2 regions of the Paenibacillus sp. fava2 genome follow, and region 1 is predicted to be linked to the other one. Evidence: riboswitches for the same ligand, from Rfam matches in the RefSeq annotation. Region 1 holds a riboswitch; the other holds the start of a gene.

Region 1 (7,467 bases):
AGCTACACCTATGGGACGCTACGGTGAACCGCAGGAGGTTGCGGCTGTCATGAACTTCCTGCTCTCCGAAGAAGCTTCGTTCGTTACCGCTTCGCTCTACACCGTTGACGGCGGGATGATGGGGCAGTAACTGGCCGGGCGATAGAATGAACTGCTAATCTAAATGAATATAGGCTTAAAAATAGTGCCCCGCAAAGGGCACTATTTTATTTTGGTTTGCAAAATCAACTTTAGGTTCTATCAAAATAGTTCAGGCTCATCGCATCCCGTACTTCACGCATTGTTTCCTTGGCAATGGCTCGTGTACGCTGTGTTCCGCTTATCAGAATCTCATCCACCAGCTTGGGTCTGGCCGCATAATAAGCCCGGCGTTCCCGCATAGGCGTGAACAGTTCCTCTAAACTTGCGGTGATCCGCTCCTTGCAAGCGGCACAACCGATGCTTCCGCGTTCACAGGCTTCCCTAATCTCTGCCGATTCCAGCGGGTTAAAGGCCTGGTGATAAGCGTAAATCGGGCAGATCTCCGGATGGCCGGGATCATTTTTGCGTAAACGGGCAGGATCGGTCACCGCTCTTTTGATTGTCCGCGTGACTTCTTCAGTCGAAGAATCTAGGGTGATGGCATTGCCGAGGCTTTTGCTCATTTTAGCGTTGCCGTCTGTACCGATCAGCCGCGGCGTTTCACTCAGCAACGCTTGCGGTTCGGCAAATACAGGCTTATACAGCTCATTGAAACGGCGTACGATTTTGCGTGTAAGCTCCAGATGAGGCAGCTGATCCTCTCCGACCGGAATGACGGTTGCTTTGCAGAATGTAATATCCGCTGCCTGGCTGACGGGATAACCGAGAAATCCGTAATACATTTCATCAAAATGGCTGCTTTTCGCTTCCGCCTTCACTGTAGGGTTATGCCGCAGCAGATTTACCGTAACAAACATGGAAAAATAGATAGTCAGTTCGGCAATTTCCGGGATCAGCGACTGGATATAAAGGGTAGTCCGCTCAGGATCAATTCCTGCGGCCAGATAATCGAGTGTGATCTCACTGATATGGCGGCGGATATAGTCCGGCCGTTCAAAATGGGTCGTCAGCGCCTGCACATCCGCTAAAAATACAAACGATTCATATTGATCCTGCAGCATTACCCTGTTCTTGAGACTGCCCGAGTAATGGCCAAGGTGCAGCTTGCCGGTAACGCGGTCCCCTGTGAGCATACGTTCTTTGTTCATTCCAATTCCTCCTGGTATATTTTGTGATAATCCGTCGCCACCACCAGCCATCCTCCATGGCCATCACCCCCTTCAGCAAATAAAAAAACTCCGTCCGCTAAGGACGAAGTTATCGTTATGCCACCTTAATTAACCGCTTCGCTGCTTGATCTGCAGGTATCCGGTCTGGTCAATACGGTGCGGAGTCCACAAAAGATGTGAAGCTCGATACCGCTCCCGTGATAACGGCGGGATTCCCGGCATTTCCCTACTGCATCCTTGCAGACGGTTCGGAAAAGCAACTACAAAGTCCATTCACACCTGTGCCGGACACCGGTTCGCAGCGTCCACCGGCTCTCTGAAGTCCTTAATACAGGGTTACTTACCCTTTGTCAACGTTGTTACTGATATTGTGGATAATATTAACTTAAGAAGCAGGTGGAGTCAATCTGTTCCTTTGGGAATTTTTCGGTTATTACAAGCAGGATTAGGGAATTTGAATGTAGAATTATAAATAAAGCTAGACACTTAATACCAAATATGTTTGTAATTCAGAGGCGCCAGCTGATGAACAAAGGCAACTCCGCCGAAAGGCGGAAGACGCAAAGCCACCGGTCTAAACCGCAGAAACAGCGGCATGACAGCGGGGACGCTCATATAGTTTGGTTTTTTTGTTGTCTAAATACAACAAGGGAGAGTTGCAATCATGCTGTAATACAGAAACAGCCTGCCCGGCAGGAGCGCTTTGACCTGTTTTGATCACTATTGAAAACTGTTGAACACATTCTGAAAGATTCATACCTTTGCTTCCTTTTATCAAACAAACAGAACTGGAGATGTCCTTAAGATGATAGCAGAAACAACTATGCACCCTGAATGGAATACAATTTTTATCAGCCTGCACGGGTTTGCCGACCTCGAAGAGACCATTAAAGAGGTGGATATTTTCGAAGCCCAGATGCCGCATCTGCCGCTGAAGGAGATGTCGCTGATCATTGACTGCACGGACATGGCACCCTTCAAAGCAGAAATTCTGCCGGTGCTTGAACGCTGCTACGTGATGTATAACAGCTTCAAGCATGCCGTTCTCGTCAATCCGGTTAAAGTGGTGGCCAAGTCGCAATTGCAGCGAGTAGCGCCAAAAGCCAGCTTTAACGGCCATTTTGTAGATACTGTGGACGAAGCGTGGGCTATTGTAAAAGGCTAGCTCAGACCCGCAAGAGACCGGACGGCTCTAACGTATCATGCTGACAAAATAACAAATACACTAACAAAGGTGGGCCGATATGGTTAACGTAAGGATTGCAGGAACTGAAGTGTACCATCCGCCATTCAAAGTTAGCAATGCACAATTGGCTGAACAGGCTGGCGAAGCTGCAGACAAGCTTATTGGTATTTGGGAGTATTTTGGCCGTAAGGATCGTTATTATGCGACCACCTATGAAGAAAGCACGCTGTATATGGCCATTCAAGCCTCTAAAGCGCTGCTTGCGGGCAGCGGGCTTGGCGGAGAGGATCTCGATATGATCGTTGTCTCCTCGGGCACCCATGAATACAGTGCGCCGACTGACGCTGCCCTGCTGCACCAGGCAATCGGGGGGAAACAGTCCTGTATTGTATACGACAGCAATGCGAACTGCGTGGGAATGGTAGTCGCCGCAGACCAGGCAGCCCGTTCGATGATGACCAATCCCGGAGTAAGGTATGCGCTGGTTGTCGGCTCTGAGCAGATCGCCCGCTTTTATAAAGAAGGGGATCTGGCTTCAAAAGGACTTTGCGGGGATGCTGCCTGCGCGGTTCTGCTGGAACGGGTAGAGGAAGGGGACTCCGGACTGATTGATTCCGCTTATTATACCAATACGCAAAAGGCGGAAGACATGCTGTTTCCGTCTGCCGGTATGACCCAGATGTTCGGAGAGCATCTTACGCTTGAGGAAAAAAAGATCTATCTGCATCCCGAGTATAATGTCAATGTGGCATTCCCTACAGCAGTGACCAATATTGAAAGCCTGCTCCATAAACACGGATATGCCAAAAGAGAGGTTAAGCACTACATTCTCAGCCAGCTGAACCTTTCAGTGATCAAAGAGATTGCCGGCAAGCTGCAGGAGGATGAAGCCAAATTTCCTTATATAGGTGATATTTACGGGTATACAGGGACCAGCAGCCCGTTCATTACCCTGCATCATGCCATCAAGGACGGGACACTCGTACCCGGTGATTTGTTCTTCATGTGGTCGGTCGGTGCAGGGATTACAAGCTGTGCTACACTGTGGAGACTCTAACCCGGATTATTACTATAGCAGAACCATTAAGAAGCCTGCGCAGACTGCGCAGGCTTCATTCTTTTCCCCGCAGTGACGGGACTATATCAGTTTGCGATTCCGATGGCAATCGCGGGTGACAGCTCAGGATCCAGCTGCTTCATCAGCTTCAGCAGATTGCTCTCAGACATGGCGATGCAGCCGGCAGTTGGCTGGCCGGCTCCTCTCCAGATATGCAAAAAGATTGCACTGCCCTTGCCGGGCACGACCGGTTCATCATTTTACCTTACGACGACGGCATACTTATACAGCGGGTGCAGGAGACGTTCGTAGGACGCCCAGCGGCTCCCGGGATCTCCGGTAAAGGTGACCCGCTTATTGTATTCGGCAGAGCCGGGGTCATCAATCCAGTAGTCCCGGCTGCCGACTTTGCTGTACGGGAGTTTGAGGCCTTCCGGACCAGCAGCGGAGCCGAAAGCCTCCCCGAGCCTGAAGACCCCTGAGGGCGTGCGCTTGTCGCCTTCTTTTGTTTTGCCGATGCCGCCTGCACCCAGCGTTACCGGTATGCCTGATAGCACCGTCTTCCAGCTTCCGCTACGATTCTCGCGTAATGAAAGGACTCCTGTAGTGGAGCGTGAAGAAGAGGCCGTTACGACAACCATCTGACTGGACTCCAGGCGGTCGGCCTTATACGGCCAGGAAGCCGCAAACCCGGCAGCTGCTGCCTCAGGGGTTAAGGAGACCAGCACCAGAACAGGCGGCAAAAAAAGACACATGACAGCTAGCAGGATATGTCTACGGGTTGATTTGTGCATATGTACACCTCCCTAAGGCTTATTACCTCAGGGAGGCAGGGAGGAATCGCTGAGTTCATGCATTACAAGCCGAGTGTCGAGCCTTTTTCCAGCCGGAGAATCTGTTTCTCTCCATTGTCGGCCAATTCGCGGAACTGGCTGATCGTCTCACGCATCTTGGGCAGAGCCTCCTGCTTGTAGGTGCTTATGGAGTCGAGGGCGGTTAATACGTCGGTGAATGCCTGCTTTAATGTATCGGCAGAGATACTGGTTTCCAGCGACTGCTTGTGAATGGCTGCGCCTTGTTCTCTCAGCATTCTTGACGTGCCGCTGATCAGGGTGTCTGTGGTCTGGTTCAATAGCTCAATTTTTTTCAGGACAATCTTCTGGTTGTATAGGGCGCTTGCGACTGTAACTGATATTTTGAGGGCCGAGACGGTCACGTTTCTGGCTCTGTCCACGCCGCGGATCAGCTCCTTGTTGTTGCGGATGACCACCTCGATCGCCATAATTCCCTGCTGGTTAACCACCAGCATCTGCTGCAGATCCATGACCCGCTGGCGGAGCGGGAACAGCACCTCCTCGGTAATAAACCGCACTTTCTCTTCCTCTTCTCCGCGCACCCTGGCTGCTTCAATCTGCGTTTCGATCTCCTGGTCCATCAGCAGGCCGAGCTCAATTTCCTTTTGCAGTTTCCGGGTTAGCTCACGCAGCGTCTGCTGCTCAATTTGCAGTGTCGTATTATCATTTTTGAGGATGGTCTTGCCTTTATCCAGCGACACAATAATATCGGAGATGACCGCGTCGGCTTTCTGGTACTTGGCAAAATAGTGGCGCAGCGGATTGAAGAACCTGCCCAGCAGCCCACTTTTGGCAAAATCAACGGCACTCGGGTCGAGGTCCTTCAGCTGCAGATGCAGCTCCGTCAAGCCTTTGGCGACCTGGCCGCCTTCATCCCCGGTCTTGGAGAGATTGCCCACGGATACCTGCAGAAGGGCGTTTTTATCCGAAGAGGAGCGCATGGTGCCCATACCGAAGCTGTCAATGGATTGCAGTACCGCTTGGCGTTTCTCCAGGGACTCCAGATCAAGCCCCAAAATGCTGGTAACATTGCTTTTGGCCAGCTCCTTAAGCCGGGTAAGCTCTTCAGGCTCAGGTTTTGCTTCCTCGGCAATGACAGCCCTCAGCTGCTCTGTGCTGGGGATTTCCATAGTAAAAGACATGACAGACCTCCTTGTATAGTAGTCTTACATCTGAACATTCAGCAGATTGCCGATTTTGTAGACCACATCGTCCGTATCTGCATTGATGCTCGCAGCCTCGTTGATTCCGGAAATACTTTCCAGCGCTTTGATGTTGGCGTTATAGCCGATGGTGTAGACCGGGATTTTGTAGGTTTCAATCAGGCTGCGGATCTCAGCCAGGGAATGGCCTTCGTTGGTCTCCCCGTCGCTGAGCAGGAACATGACCGGCTTCACCCCGGGATTTGCGGCCAGCTCATCCTGCAGCATTTTCATCGCGACCACCATTCCGTCAAAAGTAGCCGTTCCCCCGGCAGCCTGCAGGCTGTTGACCGCCCCGACAAACATGGATTGCTGATTAGTGTCATATTTGCCGATTGGCAGGTTGATCGTAACGTCACTGGAGTAGGAGACAAAGCCGATGCTGTTGTCCTTTCCGAGATTCTTCTGGCCCTTCAAAAGAGATTCCTTCAGCCGGTTCAGCGGCTCTCCGGCCATGCTGCCCGAGACGTCGGCAACGAACACCGCTGCAAGCGGGGTGCTGCCGTTTTTCTTTTCCTTCCACAGCTTCTGGGCAGAAGATAGCAGGGAGCCGTCAACCGGAGCCAGCTCGGAGATGTAATCATTCAAGCCGTTAAAGCCCTTAGCCGATGCCAGCTGCTGAAATGTATCCTGTGCGGCGAATGCTGCGAATTCACGGAGAATGTCCTGCTTCTGCCCGGGCAGATCGCCGAGTGCATAGAGCGGGCTGTCGTGTCTGACGCCGAACGGGGTGAAGACGTAACCGTTTTTGAGGTCAGCGGCATTAACAAAGGTCTGGTATTCCAGCACAAAAGCATCCAGCATGCCGGTCTTGGCCGCATCCCGCATCTGCAGTGTGGTTGAGGCGGTAAAAGGCACGTTGGCCTGGAATTTTTCAAAGCCCTGCACCGCCTGGTCTCCAAGCAGATTTGAGCTGTCAAACGTCCCAAGGGCTGTAATCAGAAAGTTAAGCCCGGTCGAGCTGGCAAAAGGATCGGTGTATCCCATAGACAGCTCATTCGCCGCGATGGCATCCGTGATCGTTTTAACGTTCAAAGCGCCGTATTTCGCAATCAGCTCGTCATATTTCTTTTGGGAGGTAACCACACCTGCGACATTTCCGGCCAGACGTTCGGTTACGAGCTCCGCCTTAATTCCTCCAGCTTTTATCATTTCACCCCACAGTTCGTTGGATGGGGTATAAGCATCCGGAATAGACTTGCCCGATCTTATGTAATCGGCCGCAGTACCGGAGGCGATATTGCGGATTTTTACCGATGCCGCTGTGCCGTCCACCATAATATTTGCTTCATTAAAAGCCGAGGCCACCTCATTCAGCCAGCCGTCATTGCCAGTGCCGGATTTTTCTGTAGAGGAGAAGATTTCAACATAATGATCTGTGGTATTCTCTACGGAAACCGCAAATTTGGAGATGTCAGGCAGCGAATCCCCCACATCCGCCGGATCAAGATCGATCTGGCCTTTAACCGGGTCTGCAAGGTTTACCTTAATCTCCCTGTAGAGCTTACCCAGCTTCTTATCTGCGTCCTCCGCCGTAATTTCCTTGGTAGATTTGCCCAGATTCGAGGTAAGTGTGATTCCGAAATAGACTAAAGCAAATACAGCCGCTGCGATCAGTGCTAGTATCATGAACGTTTTGCCTTTACCGGACATAAATCATCCTCCTCTATTGATAGAGTTTCGTCTGAGTAATCAGTGCGCTCAGCTCCTGCATGCAGGGGATTTCTTCAACGGGCAGATCACTGGTACCGTCCAGCTCAGAGATTTCCAGCAGCAGCTGATCCAGCTTAAGCAGAATTTCTTCATTTGCACCCAGGAATGCTTTAATGGAGGCGAAAAAATCGTTATACAGTGCGGTTTTCCTTTGAATAAGCTTGTCGGTGAACTGGGCGGGTGTGCGGGAGCCGGCGAAAAGGGA
Region 2 (7,467 bases), 3.6 Mb from region 1:
TGGATGTCGGAATCGTCTCCCTCCTGCTGATTCTGCTGATTGGCATAGGCGTTGCAACCGCCTGCCGGATTAACATCCAGGCCGTCTCGCAGGTCGGCGTAACCTCTGTGCTCGCGCTTACCTTCTACCATGACCATTATGTCGTATGGAGGCTTGCCGAGACGCTGATCGGGGTACTCATCGCCCTGTTGATCAATATGATTATTGTCCCGCCCAAGGGCTTCGCCAAGGTTAAGGGCCTGGCGCTTCAAGGAAGCCTGCTGCTGGCCGATTCATTAAGTGGGCTCGCTTCGGGCGGCAGAAACGGTGAACCGGCCCGTGATATGCTGAAGCGCTCCGGCGGACTGCTCGCGAAGAGCAGCAGCCTGCAGAAGGAGCTGCTGTACACGCTGTCGCACTATCCCTGCCGCAAGGATCTGAGCGGGCTGACCCAGGCCACGTCGCATCTGCAGAAGGTTCATTTCTATATCCAGGAAATTGCTGAAGAGCTGACCCTGCTGCCTGCCCACTACGCCGGTTCGGACCGGATGAATGAGGTGATGGCTGCAGCAGCCGATTGCATCGCTCTCTACGGCACCAAGACGCTTTCTGATGCCGAAGCCCGGCGGCCGCTGCCGGAATGTCTGCGCCGGGCCCGGGAGCTGCAGCTCTCCTGGTTCTCCGAGCTGCAGGCGGAATGTCCGCTGACAGCCATCCGCGATCTCGGCGCCGTCTTTTCACATCTGAACCGGGTGCTTGATGTTATTGAACAGGCCGATTATACGGCCGTTTCTGCAGCGGCCGTTCCGGTAAGAAGCGGATCCGCCCGCAGCATCCGTCTCGGAAGCAAAGGACTCTCCCACAAGCTTTAAGCTTGGGAGGGTCTTTTTTAGGATAAACACTTAACGCTTTGGGGTCTCCTCCAAAAAGGTCCGGAGTCAACCTCCATGCTAAGAATCCGCCTCCCGGAGCCTGACTGGAGATAAAGACCCAATACCGGCTCTTACACCGTACTCCAGCTGCAATTTTCGGATGAATTTACAGTTGAAAACTCACTGCACAAGTATTAAAATTAGGATTATTTGCAGCATTTGTCGGAATTCAGTACTATAGCACCAGTTATGAATCTTTTATTGCCGATTCTAGTCGAATAAATGACCTCATGCTGAATGTTTATCAATGTCTCATGTATAATGGCAAACTGTCCGAAAGGGCAGGACGCAAAGCAATGGGCCTAACAATGCGCTGTCGCATTTACGGCTGCCAGGCTGCCGGTTTCTGATAAAACTAGAAGCGAGGTTATAACAATGCCGAACCACACTCTCGAACAGCCACGGCATGCGTTCAGTATCATGCCTGCCTTCAGTACTGCTGATCCCATACAGTCCTCCATCCGCTCCAAGCCGTTTGGAACAGCCGGTAATGAGGAGAAGAACGGGAGAATCATCGTGCAGAATGACCAGATTTTTATAACACCTCCCTTGCCCGGCGGCAAAGCTGCTGTTATCTCTGCCCTTCACCCTGTTGTCCTCAAGATTAACCGGATCAAAGCAGCCGAGCCTGTTGCCATTACATCATCTGACCATCTGAGCTGGGAAATCAGCGAGAAGCCGCAGTACCAGATTACTGTTTCTGAGGACGGGCTAAGCGCCTACTTTACCCTCTACCGGGTCGAAAAGTATGCCTGGAGGCTGGTCAATTGCCCGGCTTCGGCTGAGGTCTGTGTCCGGGCGGAGCCGAACTATGATCTGCTGCTCTCCAGGCTGACCGTTAATCAGATTCTGGCCGAACTCTCCAATAGCTCCTTCATTCCCAATCTCAACATTCCTGCCTTGTATGCCGAGCTGAATAATCCGACTTATCTCCCGGTCTGCATCGCAGTGGGCAAACCGCCGCTGCCGGGAACAGACGGACGGCTTGAGCCCCTGGCCAGACTGTCTATCGCTGAAGTATTCAGCAGCAGTGAAGTCCCTGATCCGGAGAATATACTTGATTATCCAGGGATCCCTTCTGTACGGACAGGCGGGATACTGGCACGCAGGCTGCCTCCGCAGGAAGGCTTGCCCGGTTCTGACGTTTACGGCAGCATTCTGCCCTCTCCCCCGCCGGAGGATATCATCCTGAAGCCTGCTGATTGCTACTCGCTGCTCCCGAACGGCGATATTGCTGCGCTCCGTGACGGCCGGCCGCGGATTACAGGCTGGGGAACCCGGATGATGAGCATTGATTTTCCCGATATGCATGTAGTGCAGAAGAGTATGATCACCGCTAACAGTGCAGTTTGGTTTGCAGGAGATGTAATGTTTCCGGGTGGAATCGGTGATCATTGCACGATAGAGGCATTAGGAAACGTATACATATTCGGCGATGTCCGTCATGCCGTCATTGCCGCTACCGGCAGTGTAATCATACGCGGCAAAGTAACGGACTGCCGCATCTACTGCGGCGACTGCGGGGCAAAACAGCACCGGCTGTATACAATTCCCGGACAGCTGATTGATGAGCTGTCCTTGCTCAGGAACGCCGCCCTCCTCCTGGAGGAGAATCTCCGCTCCCGGCAGCAGCCCGTGAAATACGGGCTGGTCATACTGCTCCTGCTGGAGAGCAAATACGTCCATCTTCCCGGCCTGATGAAGGGGCTGCAGGAGCTGCTTGCCGAGGGCAAGCCTGCAGCTCCGGCTGATTCCGGGCAGTTAAAGCATATGCTGGAGATCTTCCTGCATCCCGGACAGTTCACTGAATTTATTAATGACGCCGTGATCACCACCTTTCTGGATCTGCTGGAGGAGCTTCGTGACGGGATTCTCCATATGCATGAGGGGAATGTCCGGCTTGATCTTGCCTGCTCGGAGGACAGTCTGCTCCATTCCGGAGGAGACCTTTATATTCATGGAGAGGGCGCTGCGAACAGCACACTGCTGGCAGCGGGTAATGTCCGCTTCCTGATGGCACAATCGGTATGCAACGGTTCTACAGTTGAAGCCGGAGACTCCATTGCGTTGCAGCAGGCCGGAGCTGCAGCAGGCCGGCAGTCTGTGCTTGCCGCCGGCCGCAAAATCAGCGTCCGCCAAATAGAAGATACCCGGATAACCATTGGCGAACATACCGCCAAGTTCACTCTACCTGCGGGAGAAGCCGTCTTCACGGCCCAGAGCCTGCGGTTAAGAAACCGGACCTGACCCATACGAAAAGAGCCTGCAGAATGCCGCACAAAGGCAGCCTGCAGGCTCTTTGGGTCTGATCATAACCAGGAACCGCCTGGCGGAGCATCTCTTTTAGAGTGAATGTTTCAGCCGCCGCTTACGCCCAAGATTTACATTCACCAGCAGAATACTGCCAACGATGAGCACCATCCCCGCAATAAGATTAAGTGTAATCTGTTCGTGCAGCAGCACCACGCTTGAGCCGATGGAGATTAACGGGATCAGGAAGGTGAAGGAGCCCACTTTTCCGGCCTCACCCTCATTAATCAGCTTGAAATAAACCATCCAGCCAAGGGCGATGACGAATACGGCAATAAACAGTGTGTTCATAATAAAAGCGCCGCTCCAGGTAATGGCTGCCCAACTCTCTGTAACGGAGCCGGCACCCAGCAGAATGACACCGCCGATCATGATCTGCATGGCTGTCAGCCACAGCATATCCACCCGCGCCGCATTCCGCTTCATATATACGGTACCAAGCGCCCAGCATAACGCGCTGGCCAGAGCCAGCAGTACACCAGCCGCAGAGATGCTGCCGGTAAAACCGCCGATACTGAGCGCGGCTACCCCGGCGAAGCCGAGCAGGAGACCGAATATTTTCAGTCCGTACATGCTCTCTCCAAGCCAGATCCAGGCAAAGATACCCAGCAGTACAGGCTGCAGAAAGACAATGGCCGAGAACAGGCCGGAAGGGACATATTGCAGCCCTATGGTCTGAAACCCGTAGTAAAAGACGATGCTGAGCACTGCCGAAGCCAGATAGACCGGCCATAGCCGCCGGAATTCAAGCTGCTTCCATTTGGGAAGTGCGGCTATAATCAGAATGATTCCCGCAATGACTGTACGGATACCCGCGAAGAGCAGCGGAGGGGCATAGGTTAAGGCGATTTTGGAAAGAGGCCAGTTGATGCCCCAGACAATTACCAGAAAAGCAAGCAGCAGAACCGTACGGCTGCGTTGTGACATTGCGTTCACCTCTTGTATCATTTTCATTCCAAATGATACAATAACCATGTTCATAATTGAAATGAATAATAATCATGAGGTGCATACCAAATTTGTTATGAATAATAATCAGATCCTTTTATTTGTCAAAATTGCCGAAACCGGCAGCTTCACCAAAGCCGGCCAGGAGCTGAACATGACCCAGCCGGCGGTCAGCCGGGCCATCTCCGCCCTTGAGACAGAGCTTGACGTCAAGCTGCTGCTGCGTGACCGGCGCAGCGGGCTGGTGCTTACGGAGGTTGGCAAGCGTATCCTGATTATTTTCCGGGAGATTCTCAGCGGGTTCAACAAGGTGGAGCAGGAGGTTTCTGCGGAAAAGGGGCTGGAGAAGGGACTGATCCGGATTGGAGCCTTCCCGGTGGCGGCCGCTTACTTTGTACCCAAGATCATTCGCTCCATTACGGACAGGTATCCAGGCATAGACATTTCTGTCCATGAAGGATCGGTCGCCGAAGTGAAGGAGTGGCTGGAGACCCGCCAGATTGATGCCGGACTGATTATCCCGCCGCTTGAGGAGTTTGAAACCATTCCGCTGTTCCGGGAGAAGCTGTACGCCGTGCTGCCGGAGGGACACCCTCTCGGCCGAAACGGGATTGTCCATGTAAAGGACCTGGAGCATGAACCCATGATGATCTGCAAAGCCGGTTATGAGCCTCCGGTCGTTGATTTGTTCAGACGGGCAGACAGTCAGCTTAATGTAAAATATGTGGTTAACAGCTACAGTACAGCGCTCAACATGATCAAAGAGGGTCTGGCTGTCGGCGTGCTGTCCGAGCTGTCGCTGCTTGCGCCGCCCGGCAATGTTATCATCCGCGAGCTGTCTCCGGATGCTTACCGCGATGTTCATATCGCCGTCCATTCACTGGAGGAGGCTTCTATTGCCGTCAGGCTGCTCATTGATACTGCGCTTGATATGTTCGCTGCGGAAGAGAAGCTGAATCCGCCAACAAACCATTCAGAGGAGTGACACAGCATGAAATTTAACCGGTTAGGCAACAGCGGGCTGCAGGTATCCGCCCTTGGCCTTGGAACCAACGCCTTCGGCAAGCGGGCCGATGAAAAAACATCAATCGGGATTATCCGTACCGCCCTGGAGCAGGGAATCAGCTTTATCGACACCGCCAATATTTATGCCGGTACCGAATCTGAACGGATTATCGGACTGGCGCTGGAGGGAAGACGGCAGGAAGCGGTACTGGCCACCAAGGCAGGACTGCCGCGGGCTGAAGGCCCGTATGGCAGCGGCTCCTCCCGCCGTCATCTGATGCTGGAGCTGGAGGGGAGTCTGCGCCGCCTGAAGACAGATTATGCGGATCTTTACCAGATCCACACGTTTGACCCCTACACACCGCTGGATGAAACGCTGCGTACCTTAGATGATATGGTCTCCTCCGGGAAGGTCCGCTATATCGGCGCCTCCAACTATGCCGCCTGGGAGCTGATGAAGGCGCTGGGCATCAGCGAAGCGCGGAACTATATGAAGTACACCTCGATCCAGTGCAGCTACTCGCTGGCTGACCGGACGCCGGAAATTGAGCTGCTGCCGCTCTGCCTGGATCAGGGACTGGGAATCATCCCTTATTTCCCGCTCGCCGGCGGTATCCTGACCGGCAAATACAGCGTCAGCGGCGCTGCTCCGGCCGGGTCGCGCGCAGAAACAGACCCGAACTTCAGCCGCTTCCTCAGCCCGGAACGGATTGAGCTGGGCGATGAGGTCAGCCGGATTGCCGCGGAACTCGGCACGACCCCTACTGCCCTGTCCCTGGCCTGGCTGATGCATCAGCCGGCTGTATCCACCGTCATTGTCGGCGCTACACGCGTGGAGCAGGTGCAGCAGAACCTGCCAAGCGCTGCACTGGAGCTGGACAAGCAGACGCTGGAGCGGCTGGATCAGGCCAGCCGGCCCTTCAGAAGCGGCGAACCGTTTGCCTTCTACCGGCTTCCGTAAGCATGGACGCCAAAAAGCCTATAGTGACCCCTGCCGGAATCCGGCGGAGGTGCAGCTATAGGCTTTTTTACATAACAATATGATTTACACAGCAGCGATGAACCGCTCCATGTCCTCCTGAACCGTGGTGATACCGCCGATTCCGAAGTTATCGACCAGTACTTTAGCCACGTTAGGCGATAAGAAGGCTGGCAGGGTAGGTCCGAGATGGATGTTCTTGACGCCGAGATGCAGCAGGGCCAGCAGCACGATCACCGCTTTTTGCTCATACCAGGCAATGTTGTAGGCGATCGGGAGATCATTGACATCGTCAAGGCCGAATACTTCCTTCAGCTTGAGGGCAATAACGACAAGGGAATAGGAGTCATTGCATTGGCCGGCATCCAGCACACGCGGAATACCGCCGATCTCGCCGAGATCAAGCTTATTATATTTGTACTTCGCACAGCCTGCGGTAAGAATCACCGTATCCCCCGGCAGCTCGGAAGCAAAATCCGTGTAGTAATTGCGGCTCTTCATCCGGCCGTCGCAGCCGGCCATCACGAAGAATTGCTTGATTGCGCCGGTCTGCACCGCTTCAACCACCTGATCAGCCACGTTCATCACTGCAGCATGGGCAAAACCGCCGACAATTTCGCCGGTTTCAATCTCTGTCGGAGCCGCGCAGCCCTTGGCCTGGGCGATCATCGCCGAGAAATCCTTTTTGCCGTCTTCACCAGCCGGAATATGCTGCACTCCAGGGAAGCCGGTATTGCCTGTTGTATACAGACGGTCTTTATAGCTGTCCTTAGGCGGCACGATGCAGTTGGTCGTCATCAGAATCGGACCGTTGAAGCTGGCAAACTCCTCGTTCTGCTTCCACCAGGCATTACCGTAGTTGCCGACAAAGTGACTGTATTTCTTAAAGGCAGGATAATAGTGGGCCGGCAGCATCTCGCTGTGCGTGTACACATCCACCCCGGTGCCTTCCGTCTGCTTCAGCAGCTCCTCCATGTCCTTCAGGTCATGTCCGCTGATCAGAATCCCCGGATTACGGCCTACGCCGATGTTAACCTTGGTTATTTCCGGGTTGCCGTATGTGGTTGTGTTGGCCTGATCAAGCAGAGCCATCACATCAACGCCGTACTTGCCGCATTCCAGAACCAGAGCGGTAAGCTCTCCTGCACTCAAAGTGTCATCCAGCGTGGAAGCGAGGCCTTTTTCCATAAAAGCATGTGCGCCGGCATCACCGAAGCCCAGCACTGCCGCATGCTCCATGTAAGCCGCCATCCCCTTCAGCCCGTAGGTCAGCAGCTCGCGCAGGGAACGTACATCTTCATTCTCTGTAGCCAG

The links. A riboswitch is a leader RNA that binds a small molecule or an ion and turns the genes downstream of it on or off. The one in region 1 is predicted to bind cyclic di-GMP.
Region 2: linked by a shared signal. The riboswitch ahead of AC4G46_RS30810 (flagellar assembly protein A) and the one ahead of AC4G46_RS14315 (hypothetical protein) in region 1 are both predicted to bind cyclic di-GMP.

The regions. Positions count from the first base shown of each region.
Region 1 covers NZ_CM177755.1:3,338,901-3,346,367, forward strand. The annotation lists gene AC4G46_RS14300 (SDR family NAD(P)-dependent oxidoreductase) at 1-130, shown strand, start outside; gene trpS (tryptophan--tRNA ligase) at 231-1,229, opposite strand; T-box leader at 1,326-1,613, opposite strand; cyclic di-GMP riboswitch class I at 1,775-1,865, shown strand; gene AC4G46_RS14310 (hypothetical protein) at 1,825-2,007, opposite strand; gene AC4G46_RS14315 (hypothetical protein) at 2,056-2,415, shown strand; gene AC4G46_RS14320 (ketoacyl-ACP synthase III) at 2,495-3,493, shown strand; gene AC4G46_RS14325 (hypothetical protein) at 3,580-3,738, opposite strand; gene AC4G46_RS14330 (hypothetical protein) at 3,754-4,287, opposite strand; gene AC4G46_RS14335 (toxic anion resistance protein) at 4,350-5,489, opposite strand; gene AC4G46_RS14340 (VWA domain-containing protein) at 5,514-7,202, opposite strand; gene AC4G46_RS14345 (hypothetical protein) at 7,216-7,467, opposite strand, start outside.
Region 2 covers NZ_CM177755.1:6,986,962-6,994,428, forward strand. The annotation lists gene AC4G46_RS30805 (FUSC family protein) at 1-851, shown strand, start outside; cyclic di-GMP riboswitch class I at 1,165-1,255, shown strand; gene AC4G46_RS30810 (flagellar assembly protein A) at 1,287-3,158, shown strand; gene AC4G46_RS30815 (DMT family transporter) at 3,255-4,148, opposite strand; gene AC4G46_RS30820 (LysR family transcriptional regulator) at 4,246-5,154, shown strand; gene AC4G46_RS30825 (aldo/keto reductase) at 5,161-6,135, shown strand; gene hcp (hydroxylamine reductase) at 6,220-7,467, opposite strand, start outside.